DNA from 2 places in the Macrococcus sp. GL_134 genome. Region 2 is predicted to be linked to the other one. Evidence: riboswitches for the same ligand, from Rfam matches in the RefSeq annotation. Region 2 holds a riboswitch; the other holds the start of a gene.
What was found. Region 2 has a riboswitch for S-adenosylmethionine ahead of AC3IPL_RS02985 (methionine ABC transporter ATP-binding protein). Riboswitches for the same ligand answer to the same signal wherever they lie in the genome.
Positions count from the first base shown of each region.

Region 1: another riboswitch for S-adenosylmethionine. It lies ahead of AC3IPL_RS02325 (methionine ABC transporter ATP-binding protein); the one in region 2 lies ahead of AC3IPL_RS02985 (methionine ABC transporter ATP-binding protein).

Region 1 is NZ_CM174409.1:427,634-431,051, forward strand. Features, by position in the region: gene AC3IPL_RS02320 (phospholipase D family protein) at 1-1,487, shown strand, start outside; SAM riboswitch class I at 1,548-1,650, shown strand; gene AC3IPL_RS02325 (methionine ABC transporter ATP-binding protein) at 1,718-2,734, shown strand; gene AC3IPL_RS02330 (methionine ABC transporter permease) at 2,724-3,389, shown strand; gene AC3IPL_RS02335 (MetQ/NlpA family ABC transporter substrate-binding protein) at 3,402-3,418, shown strand, end outside.
Region 2 is NZ_CM174409.1:554,333-557,750, reverse strand. Features, by position in the region: gene AC3IPL_RS02990 (methionine ABC transporter permease) at 1-539, opposite strand, end outside; gene AC3IPL_RS02985 (methionine ABC transporter ATP-binding protein) at 532-1,548, opposite strand; SAM riboswitch class I at 1,618-1,719, opposite strand; gene AC3IPL_RS02980 (thioredoxin family protein) at 1,763-2,062, opposite strand; gene AC3IPL_RS02975 (toprim domain-containing protein) at 2,022-2,405, opposite strand; gene gcvH (glycine cleavage system protein GcvH) at 2,476-2,856, opposite strand; gene AC3IPL_RS02965 (Spx/MgsR family RNA polymerase-binding regulatory protein) at 2,921-3,274, opposite strand; gene AC3IPL_RS02960 (thioredoxin family protein) at 3,412-3,418, shown strand, end outside.

The sequences.
Region 1 (3,418 bases), 130 kb from region 2:
GGAAGAAACCTGCTGCAAAAACAGTGCAGAAGAAAAAAACTAAACCGAAAAAACAACATAAGATACGGTTTAAGTGGATTGCCGGATTATTGTTTTTTGTTTTACTACTGGTCACTGTATGGAACATCTTCAAACCATTGCCTGCTGGAATTTCGAAACGCTATGAACCAAGCAGAACTAATGATGTCAAACTGCTGCTCGATAATAGTTATGAGCAGGACGGCACTATGACCTACGACCACCATATATTCAGTGAAGTGTATCAGCTCATCGATGACGCAGAAGATTTTATTATCATGGATATGTTTTTGTTCAATGCGGCTTATGACGGCACGCAACACTTCCCGAAATTATCTGCTGAGCTGACTCGGCACTTGATTGCGAAGAAAGAGCAGCGACCGGACATGCCGATCTATGTGCTGACTGATCCAATCAATTCATTCTACGGGAGCTATACACCCGACCATTACAAGAAACTTCGTGACAATGGCATATTCGTATACGAAACGGACTTGACGAAATTACGTGACTCAAATCCACTCTATTCAGGGTTATGGCGGTCGACTTTCCACTGGTTAGGCAATAGTGACAATGGGACGCTGCCCAATATATTCTCAAAAAAAGAACCTGATGTCACCGTGAGAGGCTATGCACGAATGCTGAATTTCAAAGCGAATCACCGTAAGACCATCGTCTCTGAAAAATCGGCTATCATTGCCAGCAGCAACCCGCATGATTCAAGTGGTCATCATCAAAACATCGCTGTTCAGTTGAGCGGACAGCTGCAGGAAGACTTAATACACAGTGAAGTTGCAGCCATCAATATGAGCGGTGGTAAGCTTGACCGCAGTGATTTTGCGATTAATACGCGCGCTTATGACAATACGATGGACTACGAAACGACACTTGTCACTGAAGGCAAAATCAAAGAATCATTAATTGAATATATCAACCTTGCCAATGATAATGATGAACTTAAAATGGGGATGTTCTATCTCGCTGACCGCGATGTCATTAAGGCGCTGATTCGCGCAGCAGAGCGCGGTGTCCATGTGAAGGTCATACTTGACGTTAACAAAGAAGCATTTGGTAAAGAGAAGCCGGGTATTCCGAATAAGCCTGCTGCCCATGAACTCGTGGCAGGAAGTAATGATCGCATTCAAGTAAAATGGGCAGTGTCACACGGCGAACAGTTCCATGCGAAATACATTCTGCTGACTGATGACCGCAATAAGGAGTCGTCTTTATTTGTCGGCAGTGCCAACTTGACACGCCGTAATATCGGTGATTACAACATGGAGACAGATGTTATTATTACGGGTCGATCAGATCTGCCGGTATTTAAGCAGCTGGATTTGGACTTCGACGCCAAATGGACCAATGATTACGGGCATATCACCGACCACTATGAAGTGAAAAAAGATGCGTCGTTCCTGAAGACAGTGCTCTATCGAATACAGGAATTCACAGGGTTATCAAGCTTCTAATCAAAAAAAGTGATTGACAGGCTCTATGGATGTTTGCAATAATGCAATTAACTTAATAAAAAATTATCAAGAGAGATTGAGGGATATGGCCCGATGACATCTCAGCAGCGGACTCATTTGAGCACTGTGCTAAATCCATCAAGCGAGGCTTGGCAGATAAAGGGACGTAAAACGACTTTCCGGCATCTGCCGGAAAGTCGTTTTTTTATTCAGAGGAGGAAGTTATGGCAATCATTGAAATCGAGCATGTGACCAAACAGTTTCAAACGAAAAAAGGCATCGTTGAAGCATTGTCTGACGTGTCACTGACTATTGAAAAAGGGCAGATATTTGGCATCGTCGGTTATTCCGGTGCAGGTAAGTCGACGCTCGTCAGATTGATCAACAAATTAGAAAAGCCAACTGCAGGACGCGTCATCATCGAAGGTGAAGATATAACAAGTCTCAAACAGGCATTACTACGTAAACGCCGTCAAAACATCGGGATGATCTTTCAGCAGTTCAACTTGTTTCGTGCGAAGACAGTGGAGGATAACATCAAATATCCACTCAAGCTGACGAAGAAGTACTCAAAAGCTGATATTGATAAGCGAGTCGATGAATTATTACAGTTCGTCGGACTGCTGGATAAGAAATATGACTATCCAAGTCAGCTGTCGGGTGGTCAGAAGCAGCGTATCGGTATCGCACGAGCACTTGCAACGAACCCTGATATTCTTCTCTGTGATGAAGCGACGTCAGCGCTTGATCCTGAAACTACAGATGAAATCTTGAGGCTGTTGAAGCGCATCAATGAAGAACTGAATATTACCATTGTCCTGATTACTCACGAAATGGAAGTCGTAAAAAGTATTTGTGATGAAGTCGCCGTCATGGAAAAAGGTAAGATTGTTGAGCAGAACAAAGTATTCGAACTGTTTACCAATCCTGTCCATCCGACGACAAAACGTTTTGTTCATTCTGTGTTGAATGATGATATTCCGGCTGAAGTAGATGTCAAGTCACGTCAGCTATATCGCTTCATCTTCAATCACCAGCAGATTCTGCAGCCGGTGCTCAGTCGAATCGGTAGAGAGTTCGATGTTGATTTCAATATTTTGTACGGCGGGATTACAGAGTTGACAGATAAGCTGTTCGGTAATCTACTGATTGAAGCAGTCGGCAATGAGGTGAATATTCATGATGCACTGAATGAGCTGACACGTCATGATATTCAGATTAAGGAGGTTAACGGCTTTGAAAACTGATTTAACAGAATTCTATCCGGTCATTATTCAGGAAACAATCAATACTCTGATAATGGTAGGCATTACTTTAGTACTTGCCGTGCTTATCGGTCTACCGCTTGGCATCATTCTCTATGCCACGGGAAGAGGACATGTGCTTGAGAACAAAGTAGTCAATATCATTTTGAACTTCTTTATCAATACGGTTCGACCGATCCCTTTCATCATCTTCCTGGTGGCATTGATTCCAATTACAAGGTTTCTTGTGGGGACTACAATCGGTATATGGGCAGCCATTTTCCCGATGACTCTCGCCGCTTCATTATCCATTGCCCGCGTCGTAGAAAATAACATCATCTCAGTGGATAAAGGCGTCATTGAAGCGGCTGAAGCAATGGGCTCATCTAAATTCGATATCTTATTCAAAGTATTAGTTCCAGAAGCAGCAGGATCTTTAATTCTCGGTCTGACTTTCACCACGGTCTCGCTCATTGAATTTTCCGCAGTGGCAGGCCTTGTTGGAGCAGGAGGTATCGGTTATCTTGCTTTTACGTATGGTTATCAGCGATTTGACGTGGCAGTGATGTTTGTCACTGTATTGATACTGATCATCCTCGTACAGATCACACAGTTTATCGGCAATAAGATTGCAAATATATATACAAGCAGATTATAAGGAGAGAATCATATGAAAAAATTATTATT
Region 2 (3,418 bases):
ACGCCGGCAATAGCGGTTGAACCGACTAAAGCGATAGCTGTGACCGTGACACCAGATACAAGTGCCGGCAATGATTCGCGCAGCAGCACTTTCGTAATCAATGTCCAGCGCGTCGCCCCCATCGCTTCCGCTGCCTCTATTACACCTTTGTCGATCTCTTTCATACCGATTTCTACAAGGCGTGCATAGAACGGGGCAGCTCCGATAATCAACGCCGGCAGCGCGCCTTTTACACCGCTGATTGTGTTCATCAGCAGATTGGTGAACGGAATCAGCAGGATGATTAAGATGATGAAAGGAATCGCCCGAAATAAGTTCACTAAAAAGGCTGTGATCTTATAGATGACCTGGGCACCTTTAGATTGACTTCTAGAAGTCAGAAATAAAATAGTACCGATAATCAGACCGAGAAAAAACGTGAAGAACGTTGATACGATTGTCATGTACAATGTTTCATACACCGCTGTCCAGACATCCGGCCAGATGACGTTTTTAAAGCTCAGCATTTCCTTCAGAATGTCAATGAAACTTTTATCCACGTCGTTCCACCTCCACTTTGACGCCGTGCTGCTCGAATTCGTTGAACAACTCTTTTGTCGGTTCAGGTACATGGACAATCATATGACCAAACGCACCAGAGGATGTATGACTGACATTGCCGGATATCACATTGATATCCATATCATACTTTCTGATGATTCTAGAGATAATCGGCTGTTCCGTTGATGAACCGGCAAATTTTAATCTTAAAATCGCACCCGTCGGATATGCCAGCTTAATGTCGTCCATCGCTGCTTCTGATTCGCTGTCTTTTAAGTCATCTTTGACAAATCGCTGTGTGACACTTGACTGCGGATTTTGAAAGACACTGAGTACCGGTCCTTCCTCAACGATGCGACCATTTTCCATGACTGCGACTTTATGACAGATTTTACGGATGACATGCATTTCATGTGTAATCAATATAATGGTCAAACCTATTTTCTTGTTGATGGTGACCAGCAGCTCTAAAATTTCATCTGTTGTCTGAGGATCAAGCGCACTTGTCGCTTCATCACATAGCAGTACTGTCGGATCGTTAGCAAGTGCACGCGCAATACCGACACGCTGCTTCTGGCCGCCGGACAACTGGGAGGGGAAAGCTTTTTCTCTGCCAGTTAAACCTACCATTCGAATTAATTCATTTACCTTTTGGTCTCGTTCTGTTTTACTGACCCCGGCAATCTCCAGCGGAAACGCAATGTTATCGAACACTGTACGGGACCAGAGCAAGTTAAAGTGCTGGAAGATCATGCCGATTTTCTGTCTTTTTTTGCGTAAGTCTTTCATGCCAAGCTGCGCAATATGATCACCGCCGACAACGACATCACCGGTAGTTGGTTTCTCAAGCCCATTGAACATTCGAATCAATGTACTTTTGCCTGCACCTGAAAATCCGATGACGCCATAAATTTCACCATCATGAATTTGCAGATTGACATCATCTACAGCAGTCAATGGTCCTTTTTTTGTTGCAAATTGCTTTACCACTGATTGTAAAGTAATCAATGACTAACCTCCTTTAAACGAATAAAGCGTCTTTCCCATAAAAAGAGAAAGACGCAATGATATAAACGTCTCTCATCTTCTAAAGCACTGGGCTTTATGTGAATTGGCACCATGTCTGACGACGGTTGCCGGGCTTCAAAGGGCACATCCCTCCACCTCTCTTGATAAGAGCTTAACTATTAAATTATTTTCTAATCATAGACCATCCTAATCGTTACGTCAATAATTTGTTGACGATTTCATATAAATTTGTCACAGATTCGAACTTGAACACTTCCGCTGTCACCTTGTCATCATTGACAACAAGTAATACAGGGACGCTCATCACTTTGAATGCCTGTACCAATTCAGGTGTATAATTCATATCGAGTTTGACCACAGGCTGTTTTGTCAAAACTGCGAGAACATCAATCATCCGTTCCGCTACTTTACATGTGCCACAAAGCGGCGTATATCCAAATATTAAATAAGACTCACCAGGCGGACTGCCAGGCAAATACTGTTTGACGCTCATGTGCTACATTCCCATCTTTCACTTCAAATTCATGTTTCATCAGAACTTTCGCTAAATAATCATGAGGACATCGACTGACTTCACCATATTTCGGATCAATGTAAATATGACGGCTCTCGCTTAAATGACGTTTGAACCAGTTGCGAATGATTTTACCTGCTTTGTCAGCGTCAGTCATAATATAGACTTTATGACCAATCAGTTCTTCCAGAATGGCATCTAATTTTGAAATACCCATGGTGCCGTTAGTGCAGATAATATGTACGGGCTCAGATAAGACTTCCTGTAACTTCTTCTTGTCGGATTTACCTTCAACAACGATGACTTTACTAATGACAGCCACACTCATCACCTTCTCATATGCGATTATAAAAAATTCCTTGATAATCAGATTATCAAGGAAATTATAACATTTATGCGTTAATCATTTCATCATATTGTGCTTGGTCTAACAACTCAGTCAGTTCATCGTCATTAGATGCTTCGACTTTGATCAGCCATGCATTGTCATAAGGAGATTCGTTAACAAATTCAGGACTGTCTTCAAGTTCACTGTTCACTTCAACGACTTTACCACTGATAGGAGCGTAAAGTTCTGATACTGTTTTTACAGATTCTACACTACCGAATGGCTGCCCCGCTGTAATTTCATCGCCTGCTTCAGGAAGTTCAACGAAGACGATATCCCCTAGTTCTGATTGAGCAAAATCAGTAATACCAATCGTATTTATATTTCCTTCTGTTCTTACCCATTCGTGATCTTTAGAAAATTTTAATCCTTCTAATGATGCCACAAAAATCCCTCCTCTAAGTTTATATATTAATAATGACATAGCATATATTTTTATTCAATCTTTTTTATAACCATGTGCTCATGTAATCCTGCTCTTTAAATCCTAACGTTATTTTACCATCATTGACCGCAAGCGGACGTTTAACCAGCATGCCGTCTGATGCAAGCAGTGCCAGTTTGTCTTCATAGCTCATATGAACTAGTTTGTCCTTAAGTTGTAATTCACGGAACTTCGTCCCTTGACGGTTAAACAGCTTGTCTACATCTATATCTGTCTGTTTAACAATGCGATCGAATTCCCCAGCTGTCGGTGTATGTTCCTTCAAGTTGATCGGCTGAAAACTGACCCCATTTTCTGTCAGGAACTGACCTGCCTTCTTACATGTTGAACAATTAGGAATCTGAAAAAATTTAATCATGTAGAACCTCCATCTCTGTTGATAATTTAATAGTATCAATATTTGACCATGCCCACAATTAACTTCTTAAAGCAGTCCGTTTAATCATTCAGCAAAAATGGTATATAATATAATAAACTATGTAGAGGAGCATTACTATGAGAA